DNA from 3 places in the Lysinibacillus sp. NPDC093688 genome. Region 1 is predicted to be linked to each of the others. Evidence: a T-box and tRNA genes for the amino acid it is inferred to sense, from the RefSeq annotation. Region 1 holds a T-box; the other regions hold tRNA genes.
What was found. The T-box of region 1 lies ahead of argS (arginine--tRNA ligase). A T-box ahead of a tRNA ligase gene usually reads a tRNA of that ligase, here a tRNA-Arg.
Positions count from the first base shown of each region.

Region 1 (4,293 bases):
AAAGAGTCCCATACAAAACACTGGAATAGATGTTAAAAAGCTCATTTTCGTATTTGATATATGGAGTGTTTCTAAAAGTACATTAAATAGTGGTCCTATTCCTGTGACTGCCGGGCGCATATTGAGCGCAACCAAGAAAATACAAACAACCACAAGTACCATGGAAACACGCCATTGCTTTTTCTCCATACTTTCTAAAAACCTTCTCTCTATTTATACGGTTAAAAATTCAACGAAATATGGTAGACCTTTGAATTCTCACTATATCCTTTTACCATTTTTTCTTTGAACGGTCAATTTCATGGCCATTACTATTTGCAGAATGTAGCTAGCATCATGTCGTAGTTACGCTAATTGTCCTTACATTTTTTTAGGTGCGGCAATACCTAACAGTGCTAACGACTCTTTTAACACAATGGATACACATAAACAAAATGCTAATCTTGATTTTCTTTGGCTGTCATCGACCAATACTTTATTTTGCGCATAATATTTATTAAATTGACGTGCTAATTGTAAAGCGTATTTAGCAATTTGTGATGGATCTGCTTCTTCAAAGGCGCTAGCAATTACTTTCGGAAACTGTTCCAGTAATAAAATAATAGGCCATGCTTGCTCAGCTAATGCTTCGAGAGATACTTCATAACTATGTTCATCTGCTTTTTCCAAAAGAGATGCAATACGTGCATTCGTATATTGAATATATGGTCCTGTTTCGCCTTCAAAATTCATCATGTGTTCAATGGAAAACTCAATATCATAAAGTCGATTATTTTTTAAATCATTAAAAATGACCGCTCCTACACCAACCTGATGTGCGACGCTATCTTTATCCTTTAGATTTGGATTTTTTTCTTCGATATTTCGCTTCGCCGTAGCAATCGCCTCTGTTAGAACATCTGCTAATAAAACAATTTTCCCTTTACGAGTAGACATTTTTTTACCTTCTTTTAGAATCATCCCAAAAGGTACATGCTGCATGTCTTTTGCCCAATCATACCCCATCTTCTCAATGACCTTAAATAATTGGTTAAAATGAAGTGATTGTTCATGCCCTACAACATAAAATGATTTGTCAGGGTCATATTGTTGTTGGCGATAAAAAGCAGCTGCTAAATCACGTGTAGCATAGAGCGTAGCACCATCAGTTTTGGTCATTAAGCACGGAGGCATATTGTCTATTTCAACGACATGAGCACCCTCGGATTTTACAAGCAGTTCTTTTTCTTCCAACTCCTTAACAACTGCAGCCATTTTGTCATTATAGAATGCTTCCCCAGCGAATGAATCAAAATTAATTCCAAGCAGTTCGTAAATGTTCTTGAATTCTTCGAGTGATGCATCTCTGAACCATTGCCAAAGAGCTAACGTCTCTTCATCCCCATCTTCTAATGCTTTAAATGCGGTACGTGCCTGTTCATTTAGAGAATCATCCTGCTCCGCTTCTTCATGGAACTTTACATAAATTTTTAGCAGTTCCTCTATTGGGGCAGCTTCAATCGTTTTTTGATCTCCCCATTTTTGATAAGCAACGATTAATTTCCCAAACTGTGTTCCCCAATCACCCAAATGATTAATGCGAATTGCTTTGTAGCCGTTTTTCTCGGCAATATTGGCCAAAGCATTGCCGATCACTGTAGAACGTAAATGGCCCATAGAAAATGGCTTCGCTATATTAGGTGAAGAAAAGTCCAACACTACATTCCCTTTTGGCTCCTGTTTGGTCCCATATAAATTTTTTTCTTTTACGATTTGGCTAAGCACTTGTTGAGTAATCGTTGGCTGATGATAAAATATATTGACATAACCACCTACAACTTGAGCTTCTTGTATACAATCACAGCTTAAATTATTTTTTATGTCGGTTGCGATAGTTTGAGGGGATTTTCTTAATTTTTTTGCTAGCGTAAAGCACGGGAATGCCAAATCCCCTAAGTCCAATTTTTTTGGTTTCTCCAATAAATTTTGAATTTCAATAACAGACAGCTCGTTATTTAAAGCCTCAGCAATACTTTTCGCGATTTGTGTATTCATGTTCATTCTCCTCTCTAAAATAATCAATTACGCCGAGACGAAATTCCCGCTTTCGCGCAGATAAACAATGCGTCCGGATTTTGAATTGTGTACGTTCAATTCATACTGAATGAAGATAAAAAAAGCCCCCGTCTCTAAAATAGAGACGAGAGCATAGTTATCCCGTGGTACCACTCTAGTTGCCATATAATATGACCACTTTCCATTGTTAACGAGGTGACTCCCCGATATTCTCTACTACTAATTCGAGAACCTTCTCCAAAGTGCGTTTCATTTATAGCTTCTGCATTAGGCTCACACCATCCCTAATTCGCTTTCCAGTTGCTCCATAAACTACTCTCTTTATCATCGAATTTAACTATAATTTCAAAATATTCTACAGGAATTCCTTTTTTTAGTCAACTGTGTTATTGAAATTAAAATTATCGAATTGATAAGCACTTTCGGTGATAGGGCATATTACGATAACCTACAACATTAAATGGCTGTAACTATAAGGAAAAGGAACATCCCCCACTCATGAGTGGGAATGTTCCTTTTCTACATAACGGATGGCATCAGCCATAATGGCATACATCTCTTTTAATTTAAGTTTCTTGTTTTCAGTAAATCTTGTCGCTATTTTTTCACTGATAACCCCTTTTTCAACCAATACATCCCAGTTATTATCACTTGACTTGCCTACTAATACTTCCGCCAAGAATTCTGCAATTTCATCTCTTGTAATTGGGTCACTTTCTTTATTAGCTACTTTATAGATAACGATATCTAGCTTCTCGCCTAGTGCTTTCATTTTCTCAGGACTAACACGTTGAATGCCCTCTTTTAGCATTTTCGCAAACTTAATCTTTGTTGCTGCATCTTCAACGTATAAGTCATTCGAATATCCACCGACAACTAGCCCGTAATTGATTAATGTTTGAATGGATTTATCATACCATTCATCTTTATAAGGATAATCCTTATTAAATGGATCTACAAGAGCCCCTTGATTTTTTAAATTTTCTCTTAAGGTATTGATGAGCTCTTTGTTCTTGCTCATGGCTCTAAAGGTTACGTTGTCTTTAATTGCTAATGCCGCCGCTGCTCCCGCTGCTTCTCCAGTCACCATACCCGTTGGAACGACACGTGCACTTCCCGCTGCAAGCGAAGAATAACCTGCGGAACGACCTACAACAAGCAAGCCATCGATTTCTTTAGGTACTAAAGAACGGAAAGGAATGGCATATTGTTTTGGAGCCGAAATAACGTATCCATAATCATGAGGCGTTTGCGCTTGGACATCAACTGGATACGCGGCCAAACCAATGCTATCCCAATGATCACTATTTTTCCAAACATCAGACATCGGTAATTGGTATTCTGCCCAAATATGTCTTGTTTCGCGGACATATAGTTCTTCCGGATAACTCACAACTTCTGCATTTTCAAAGCCAGGAAACTTCTCATGTAAATATTTTAAAATATGTTCAGTCTCTTTCTTGCCTTTTTCGATTGCTTCCTGTTTGGAGCGTTCATTCAAACCATCGATTCCAAAGATTTGTAAAGCGTTAATATAATATTCATCATCTACTTTTGCTAAATTCAAGCCTCGTAATCTCGTACCTTCTTGTACTGGCTTATAGTCATCATGTAGCTTTGTAAACCCCCATAGAACTGAATCATTTAGGTGAGCACCACCAAAAGTATTTGAGTGAGCCGCTTCCTTCACCTTAACCCAATCAACATTTTTCAAATGAATCATCAAGGTAACAGCCATTCTTTTATCCTTGATGCCAATATCTTCTCCACCCATGAAAAAAGGAACTTTTGACATTGCAGCAAAATCAGCATCCTGTGTAGCATCAATGAATGCCTTACCTTTCACATCATACGTACCATATTTATTTTTTAATTTCACTGATGTTAGCTTGTTCGCATCAAGATTGGCATTAACGACTTCTGTTTGTACAGAAAGCGTTAAATTTGGTTCGTCATCGACAAGCTTTTTAAAGGCTGCCTTAGCATCTAAAATTCCAAATGCATCTTTCCCTCTAACATGATCATGCCATTCTTTAAAAATACCCATACTGACTGGTCGTTTAGAGTCATTTCGAGGTATATCAAGGAAATTGAGCATTCCATACGTAAATAGCCCCCCTAATTCCTCACGCTTTTCTACTAGAAGTGTTTTTGCACCATTACGAGCTGATGATACAGCAGCAGCAACCCCTTCTGGTTCTCCACCAATGACAATTACATCATATTCTTCATTTAGTT
Region 1 covers NZ_JBNNUX010000047.1:13,352-17,644, forward strand. The annotation lists gene ACQKN2_RS22645 (CynX/NimT family MFS transporter) at 1-189, opposite strand, end outside; gene argS (arginine--tRNA ligase) at 361-2,034, opposite strand; T-box leader at 2,173-2,392, opposite strand; gene ACQKN2_RS22655 (FAD-dependent oxidoreductase) at 2,552-4,293, opposite strand, start outside.

Region 2 (4,293 bases), on a different contig from region 1:
GCGCGATTACGAGTAGAATATCAAGATGTAACACTGAAAGAACTTGGGGAAATGGTATCAAGTGGAACGGTTAGTAAATCAGGTGTCAATCATCGATTACGGAAAATTGATGAGATTGCCGATGCATTAAGAAGTGGAGAAAAAATTGGTGGCTAAATTTTCATACTTTTCAGGTACGTATTGTTCTTTTGCTAGTAAGTAAGGTAAGATAAAAATAATAAGATGAACGGTAGTAAAGGGGAGTTTTGAGAATGACCGAGAAAAGAGTCCATGTAAAATTAAAATTAGGGCTACAAGCTAGACAAGCAGCGCTATTTGTACAAGAAGCAAATCGCTTTAGCGCAGATATCTTTCTTGAGAAAGACGAGAAAAAAGTAAATGCTAAATCCATTATGGGTGTTATGAGCTTAGCCATTGCAAAAGGAACAGAGGTTGTCCTTAGCGGTGATGGTAACGATGCTGAGCAAGCGGTTACAGCATTAGCATCCCTAATCGAAAAAGAAGATTAAAAAAACTCATAATGCAGAGACTGTCCAAGAGGTAATACTTACATCTTGGGCAGTTTTTTTGCGTTTTTTCATCGAAAAAACAAGTCCTATTATTTTGTTGGATATTTGTGCATTAAGGTTAATGGCATCCTGCTTCGATTGTCGACGTGATGGATAGGAAGATTGAAGTGATGGATAGGAAGATTGAAGTGATGGATAGGAGAGTCGAAGTTGCGGGAGGAAAGCTGAAGTGACGGATAGAAAGGGTAGAGTGACGGAAAAAAGGGCCGAAGCGACGGATAGAAAGGGCAAAGTGACGGGAAGAGGAGCCGAAGCGACGGAAGAAAAGGCAGCGGCGGATAGAAGGGCCGAGGTGACGGAAAGAAGAGCCGAAGCGACGGATAGAAAAGCAGAAGTTGTGGATAGAAGAGGCGAAATGATGGATAGAAAGGCCAAAGTTGTGGATAGAAGAGACGAAATGATGGATAGAAAGGCCAAAGTCGTGGATAGAAGAGACGAAATGATGGATAGAAAGGCCAAAGTTGTGGATAGAAGAGACGAAATGATGGATAGAAAGCCAAAGTGACGAATAGAGCCACCGAAATGATGAAAAGAGGATTCAAAGCGTCGGATAGACCCATCAAAGCAAAAAAAAAGACATCTCAGAATAAATCTGTGATGCCTTTCGTTTTTTATTTACGGTCGTTGCGATCCATAATTTGGTCGATTAAGCCGTATTCTTTTGCGCGCTCAGCAGTCATGAAGTTATCGCGGTCTGTATCTCTTGCAATGACTTCAAGTGGTTGACCTGTACGTTCAGATAAAATACCGTTTAATTTTTCACGTAAGAATAAAATACGTTTTGCAGCGATTTCGATTTCAGTTGCCTGACCTTGTGCACCGCCAAGTGGTTGGTGAATCATTACTTCAGCATTTGGTAATGCGAAACGTTTACCTGGTTCACCAGCTGCAAGTAGGAAAGCACCCATAGATGCTGCCATACCAATACAAATTGTTTGTACTTGTGGCTTGATAATTTGCATTGTGTCATAAATTGCCATACCAGCAGTGATAGATCCACCTGGTGAGTTAATGTAAAGATGGATATCTTTATCTGGGTCTTCTGCTTGTAGGAATAGAAGTTGAGCAACGATTGAGTTAGCAACGTTGTCGTCAATAGCACTTCCTAATAGGATAATACGGTCTTTTAGTAGTCGTGAATAGATGTCATATGCACGTTCACCACGGCTTGTTTGTTCAATAACTGTAGGAATTAAATTCATGTTAAATCCTCCTTAAAAAACTAAATTCGAATACTGTTGCTGAAAACAACCTTTGTATTTCAGCTGTATCCTTATCATACACATTATAGTCAGGGAAGGTCAAATATTAACCCTGTTAAAGTGAAATAAATTAAAACAATTTCACCTTGGTGTAATTGTAACTGACGCTCCGCTTTCGCTACAGTAAACATTTGTAGCCGACGCTGCGCTTTCACGTAGATAAACAATGCGTCCGGATTTTGAATTGTGCCCGCACATTAAATTCTTTGCTAATGCGTGACATCCGCTGGAGACTGTATCTCCATTTAATAGGTATTTTGACACTTATTGAATGAAAATAAAAAAAGTTTAAATGTTTTACATTCTATAGTTGAATTATGAGCAATACGTTTGTATAATTGATAAGGTCATAAGTTAAAGTACAGTACACTATTTTGTCAGGTATGCTTCAAATGAGGATTATCTACATCATGCTTTTCGTAAAGCCTAGTGGTACTTTTTTTTGTGTTCAATTGCCCTCGTGGTGTAATGGATAACACGTAAGATTCCGGTTCTTGCACTGGGGGTTCGATTCCCTCCGAGGGCGCCATTTTACTGATTATTTGATATAATTTTATAACTCGAATTCTCCTAATAAGTAGTTTAGCAGCCTGCTTAGTGGAGAAAGAGCGGGGAAAAATGGGAATATAACCTAGTAGGCATTATTCCCGAATCTGTTCCTTTCAAACCTTCAAAAAAGCAACAACTCCAAATTATTTTTTAGTGAACATACTGTACGTGAGACTAGTTATACTAGTCGAAAAAAAAGAATCCTATCTGAGGGGATTCTTTTTTTTTTTTGCAAAATAGCATCAAACATGAATGTTTGGTGCATGTTCATTTATTCAGACCGTGATAAACGTAATGAAAAATTTAACGGCTGAAGGTATAACCATGATAGTGGTAACACATGAAATGGGCTTTTCCTGTGAACTTGGAGAACGTGTTGTTTTATGGATGGTGTCTATATGGTTGAAGAGGGAACGTCGGGAGATATCTTTGGTAATCCGCAAATGAGAAAGCATTTTAAAAAAACAAGAGCAGCCCCTGTGATAATGCATCACATGTGGGACTGCTCTTGTTTTTTTATAATTAATGAAGGGGATTTGTTGTAGTGTCGTACGAGTTAAGCATCGTATGCATATCTTGTTGAGAATATTGTGGTACTTGATAGTAACCATGCATATTTTGGTAAATAGATAATTCGTATGCCATTTCAATGCAGTTGGGAATACTATCAGCAACAACGCGTCGAACTACAGGGTTTGTAGTTTCCGTTGCAGCAGCAGTCATACATTTTGCTGCTCCTTTTTGAGCACCTAATAGGAAGCCAGAAATTGCTTCGTCGTTGAGCTCGCTTGCGTTTTGCATAGGCTTTTTAGGTTGGCCAGGATTTAATCCATATTTAAAATCATTTCCTGTCTCCATTTGATAGCGTCCTGTAGGTACAGAAGGATCGTGCCCTGTTTTAAATGATTCCACAATTGTGTTATACATACCTAATGTGAAATTATATTGGCGATCCAAAATGCTAAGTAATTCCGGATCCTTAACATGTTGACGTAAAAAGATGGATTGATTCATTCCAGCAATTATTTCGCCAATTGTTTCATGCATGTCCATTAGCTCATGTCCACCATGATTTAGGCTTTGTTGTTGGTTGAATGATGTTTGGTTTGATGATTCGTTTTGAAACGATTGTGTCAAAAAAAGCGCCTCCTATATATCATAGTTTTGTTACAGTATTAAGTATGGCACGTTAAATAAATTTCATACGGTATTAATGCGTTTGCATATATGTAGAATAGAGATGTTTTTTTTGTTGCACATTAGTTGTAAGGAAAAGAAAGGCTCATCACCAAAACAAATAGTATTTTTGATATTTAGTGATAGCTAAAAGAAAGCGAAGGTGGTTTTAAAATTGAAAAAATTATTTGGACCAATCGGAATTATCGTTATTATTTTAGTTGTATTGGCCTTACTATTTATTCCAAAATACAATAACCTTGTAACGGCCGAGGAAAGCGTTGATTCGAAATGGGCTCAGGTTGAAAATCAGCTACAACGTCGCTACGATTTGATTCCGAACTTAGTAGAATCTGTAAAAGGATATGCCAACCATGAAAAAGAAGTTATCGCTAGCATTACAGAGGCACGTGCACAAATGGGAAGTGCACAAAGTCCAAAGGAGCAAGCGGTCGCCAATGATGCATTAAACGGAGCACTTAGTCGATTGCTAGTAGTCGTAGAAAATTATCCGAGTTTAAAGGCAGATGCAAATTTCCGTCAATTAATGGATGAATTAGCGGGGACAGAAAATCGCTTAGCTGTTGCCCGAGAAGACTACAACAATGAAGTGCAGGCTTTTAATAAAACAGTTAAACGTTTCCCAGGCAATTTAATTGCGGGGATGTTTGGTTTCGAACAGAAGGAATACTTTAAAGCAGCTGCTGGTGCTGAAAAGGCACCGTCTATAGATTTTA
Region 2 covers NZ_JBNNUX010000051.1:13,018-17,310, forward strand. The annotation lists gene whiA (DNA-binding protein WhiA) at 1-156, shown strand, start outside; gene ACQKN2_RS23170 (HPr family phosphocarrier protein) at 252-509, shown strand; gene ACQKN2_RS23175 (hypothetical protein) at 739-1,074, shown strand; gene clpP (ATP-dependent Clp endopeptidase proteolytic subunit ClpP) at 1,181-1,771, opposite strand; tRNA gene ACQKN2_RS23185 (tRNA-Arg) at 2,286-2,360, shown strand; gene ACQKN2_RS23190 (spore coat protein) at 2,903-3,517, opposite strand; gene ACQKN2_RS23195 (LemA family protein) at 3,732-4,293, shown strand, end outside.
Region 2: it encodes a tRNA-Arg, which carries the amino acid that the T-box ahead of argS (arginine--tRNA ligase) is inferred to sense. The anticodon was not compared.

Region 3 (4,293 bases), on a different contig from region 1:
CAATTGCGGCACTGTAATTAGTCTTTTCTGTTGATTATGGTGAGAAGAAATAGGGTTCACTTTTGAAGTGTATAAAATTTATAAAAGTTCTACGGTATTGCAGATTGGAGTGGAAGGCTACTCGACTCCCGTGGGAAAGCGAGACAGGCGAGACCCTGCACGGAGCGTAAGCGGAGGAAGCGGCTCGACGATCGCCCACAGGAAAGCGAGTAGCCTGGAACGGAAATCACCATTTAAAGAGCCACAACATTCATCAAAATTTCTTTGACCATCTCGTTTTTTTATTTTGAAAAAATTGTCACTACATAATTTCCTGAGCATACGCTATGTAAGAGTATTAGTGAAGGAGAATGTGCAAAGTGCATAAGTATTCAAAAGGTTGGTTTGTGAAGCAACTACGAGATCATGGTATTTTGGTGCATCCACAATTTAAAAGTCATTTAGGCAATTATAAAGAATCCGAACTACGCAATTTATATTACCGATATGTTGAAAAAGAAACGTTAGATTCAGAACAAAAATAGTCATGTTCGTTTGAATAACTCCTTTGTAGGAAAGAATTTAACTACAGAAAGGAGTTATTTTATGTGGAGTAAATCATGGATTTTGACGCAAATTTGGCAAGATGTGTTGTTTCTACATTGGCCAGTATCACCTAAGGATTTAGAGCAGTACATTCCGCAAGAGTTACAACTGGATCTCTATGAAAATAACGCTTGGCTTAGTGCTGTCCTTTTTAAAGTGAAAGGACAACGACTAAGATTTCTACCACTATTCCCAGGAGTTGATTCCTATTTGCAGCTTAATGTCCGGACATATGTTACATATAACGGCATGAAAGGAGTCTATTTTTTAAATTCAGATGTTACGAATCGTTTTATTGTACAAATAACTACAAAGGGTGGTTTATCATATCGCCATTCTAAAATATCTATAAAACAAAAAGAGAACAATTTTTCGTTTACAAGTTTATATTACGGTGCGCTGGCAGAAAGGTTGAAAATTTCATATCAACCGATTGCCAGTGAAATAATTAGTTCTCCCTTTGAAAAATGGCTAGTGGAACGTTATCATTCTTGGTCAAAATGGAAAAATTCTTTATTTCGGATAGATATAGATCATATACCATGGCAACTGCAACGAGTCCACATTAATATTGAAAGCAATACACTAGCTCCATTTGTGAAGGAATCAATACAAGGCATTCAACCGATTGCTCATTATTCAAAGAGTAAACAGGCTAGAATTTTTTCGCCAATTTTGGAAAAGAAATAACCGATTTATTAACGTTAATAAAAGAGGTAACAAAATTGCATGACAATGGCGCTTGCAATCATATCCGACATAGCAAGTGCCTCTGCCTCAATGTCGTCAAAAACTTGAACATCCTCAAGATAGTTTTTCTGAATCATAGTCACGGCTTCTTTTTTTGTTAAAGCTAAATGTGTATAGAACATTTTTTGCACTTCCTCAATACTTAAATACGGATTAATTCGATTTAAAAATATGGCAATTTCGTCAGCGTTACGATACCATTCCTTTTCCTTTGCATCCGCTGTTGCAGCATCTCCTTTGGCAGCTGCGGTTACTAGCTGTGCAGCAATAAGAAGATGTTCTTTAATCAGCTCAGCATAACGATCAGCAATTTGATCACCGTAAAATGGACGTAGACAATTACCTAAGTCAGTCGCATTTTGTAACAGTCGCTTCTGCACAAAGGGCAAATCAGGTAAGCCAAACACAATACTAATAATCGTCATCCTCGTCCAATTGACATGCTCCATCCATAATAAACGATTCATTGCCATAAAATCAGCTTCAGCTCTACTGATACAGCGACGATGATCGTTCTGCGGCAATAAAAAATGGCGAACAGGTGCAGTATAATGTGTGGAAGTAGCTCTATATAACGCACTTAAAGGACTACCGTAATATCCATTTGAATATGGGTACAATGTATATCCACTCCCTCTAGTTTTTTCTTCTACTGTAGAATACTCTGAGGTATTTCTATATATGAAAGAACAATGTTATGAAAGGAGTGAATATGGCTATTCTTCATACATCATTTTCTATGTCATCCCACCATCAACTGTTAGATTAATGCCTATAAAAAATTATTTGTTTGAATTAAATTATTCCATTCATCCACTGTTATGTTCATAAAAAGATTTATGTTGAAATTTACCCGCATTATTAATTAAAATATGAATAGTATCGAAATGATCAACAAGACATCCTGTTCTTTCGTATTAGCTGCTTGACCAAAAAGAACAGAATATCCATGCTCCAATAAATCTTTTTCTAATTGCAGCTCTAATTCTTTATTTACATGGGCATCATTTCAGGCATACGTTAGCACAATGCATTTACCAATCCCTTGTTCACCGCCAGTTATGACGACTACTTCCACCAGTTTTTTGCTTTTTATTATTTAACAAAAGTAGAGTAGAGAGATGGCATAATGAGGTGCAGTAAATCATATAATATTAATAATGAGGCAAACCTTGCCTCCATAGTAAAATTAATGTTGACTTTATCGTAAAAAGGACATATAATAAATATTGTCCTTGATATGGACTACATAAATAATATCATGTCTCAGTAGCTCAGCAGGATAGAGCAACGGCCTTCTAAGCCGTCGGTCGGGGGTTCGAATCCCTCCTGGGACGTCTAAAACACAGTTCAAGCCTTGATATGAAGGGGTTTGAGACAGATAAGGGATTCGCTCAGGGCTTCGGTCATTGATGTAGAATTCCTTTTTTGTACCCTTAAATTACGTATTCATATAGACAGACAACTATCTTCCAATTCAGTTGGAGGGTTTTTTTATGATCAAATTGTTTGATGTGGATTTCACGCTGACAACTAAAGAGCTTACCGCTTCTATTAAAGGGGAGGAGGCGAGCCTTTAAGCGTTGATAGTGAAGTAGAGAGAGTTATTTACAAAGGTTGTATAAATGAAGCTACAGGAGCTGTTGAGGAAGCATAACAAAAGGACTTGCGTATAGGAAGAATAATCATAAACACAAGTCCTAATCTTATTAACGTAACTCCGTAATTATTTTTCTTTTATAAAAAAGAAGCCTGTTCTAATTTCTTGTGGCACAAATCCTTCTTTAACGGACATTTTTTCCACCATTTTTTGTTCATCTGCTGTGATTACAGTGGTAATATCCTTCCTTTCAGTTGGCGCCCCTTTTATAAAAAAGAAGCCTGTTCCATTTTCTTGTGGCACATAGCTCTCTTTAGCAGCCATATTTTCTACCATATTTTGTTCTTCTTTTGTTATAACCGTAGTAATGTCTGTTTGTTTTGAAGCAACTACTGTTTGTTCTGCTGCTGATACCTTTGTGCTTTGCAAGTCTTTTGCCAAACCAAGTGTTAATGCTAAAACTCCTGTTAAACCAATAGTGAAGACTAACTTCCTTTTCTTTTCATATAAAAACCTCCATCTAAATAGTTCTTTATAATTTTTTCTTGCACAATCTGCGCCGTTGGTTCAATAACTGAATAATCAGTTGCTTGGTAAAGTGTAACATATTTACAAATATGGGGGTAGAGGTGTGGGCTTATAAAGCAAGGTATGTTGAGATTGCGGTAGCGCATCATTAAGCTAATGTGCATTGTTAAGTTCCACAGAACAGCTATCATATGATTCGAGAATGGGATAGACATATGCTTGGTTGCATAGGTTGCTCTCAGGTTGACTGTGAAGGCATAACAAAAGGACTTGCGTGTAATTTACGCACAAGCCTCTAGACTGATGTGTGATGGAATGTTGTATCGTTAGTTGAATTTGGGGATAATATCCCACATTATTCATTATGTTTAAACAGTAAACCTTTACCGACATATTCTTTATATCCCCAAATACTAATCAGCATAATTATTATTCCAATCACTAAAACAGAAATGGAAACTCCTGATAAACTTCCGTTAATTATATCAAAAATAGACATACCTATAAGAATCCCACTGATTGCTGGAATAAATGACCAAAAGAATCGTTTCATTGAAATCATCATCCTTTTTCAGGTCTTCATTCCAAAAAAACTGAACATTCTGTCTATATAGCAATTATAACATTGTGAGGTGCGAGTTGGTAGATAAATGGGGATTCACGACAAAAGAGATTGACGGTTATAAGAACTGAATAACACCTCTTTGAAGCCGTCTAGCGAGCCTGTAAGCGTTGATAGGGAAGCAGAGAAAGCATTTACACAGGTTGTCTAATTGTTGCTACAAAGCCATGTGTGGAGCTACAGGAGAGATTGAGGGAGCATAACAAGA
Region 3 covers NZ_JBNNUX010000006.1:145,820-150,112, reverse strand. The annotation lists gene ACQKN2_RS07645 (DUF2639 domain-containing protein) at 351-524, shown strand; gene ACQKN2_RS07640 (YqjF family protein) at 586-1,275, shown strand; gene ACQKN2_RS07635 (hypothetical protein) at 1,290-1,955, opposite strand; tRNA gene ACQKN2_RS07630 (tRNA-Arg) at 2,599-2,672, shown strand; gene ACQKN2_RS07625 (hypothetical protein) at 3,062-3,376, opposite strand; gene ACQKN2_RS07620 (hypothetical protein) at 3,819-4,016, opposite strand.
Region 3: it encodes a tRNA-Arg, which carries the amino acid that the T-box ahead of argS (arginine--tRNA ligase) is inferred to sense. The anticodon was not compared.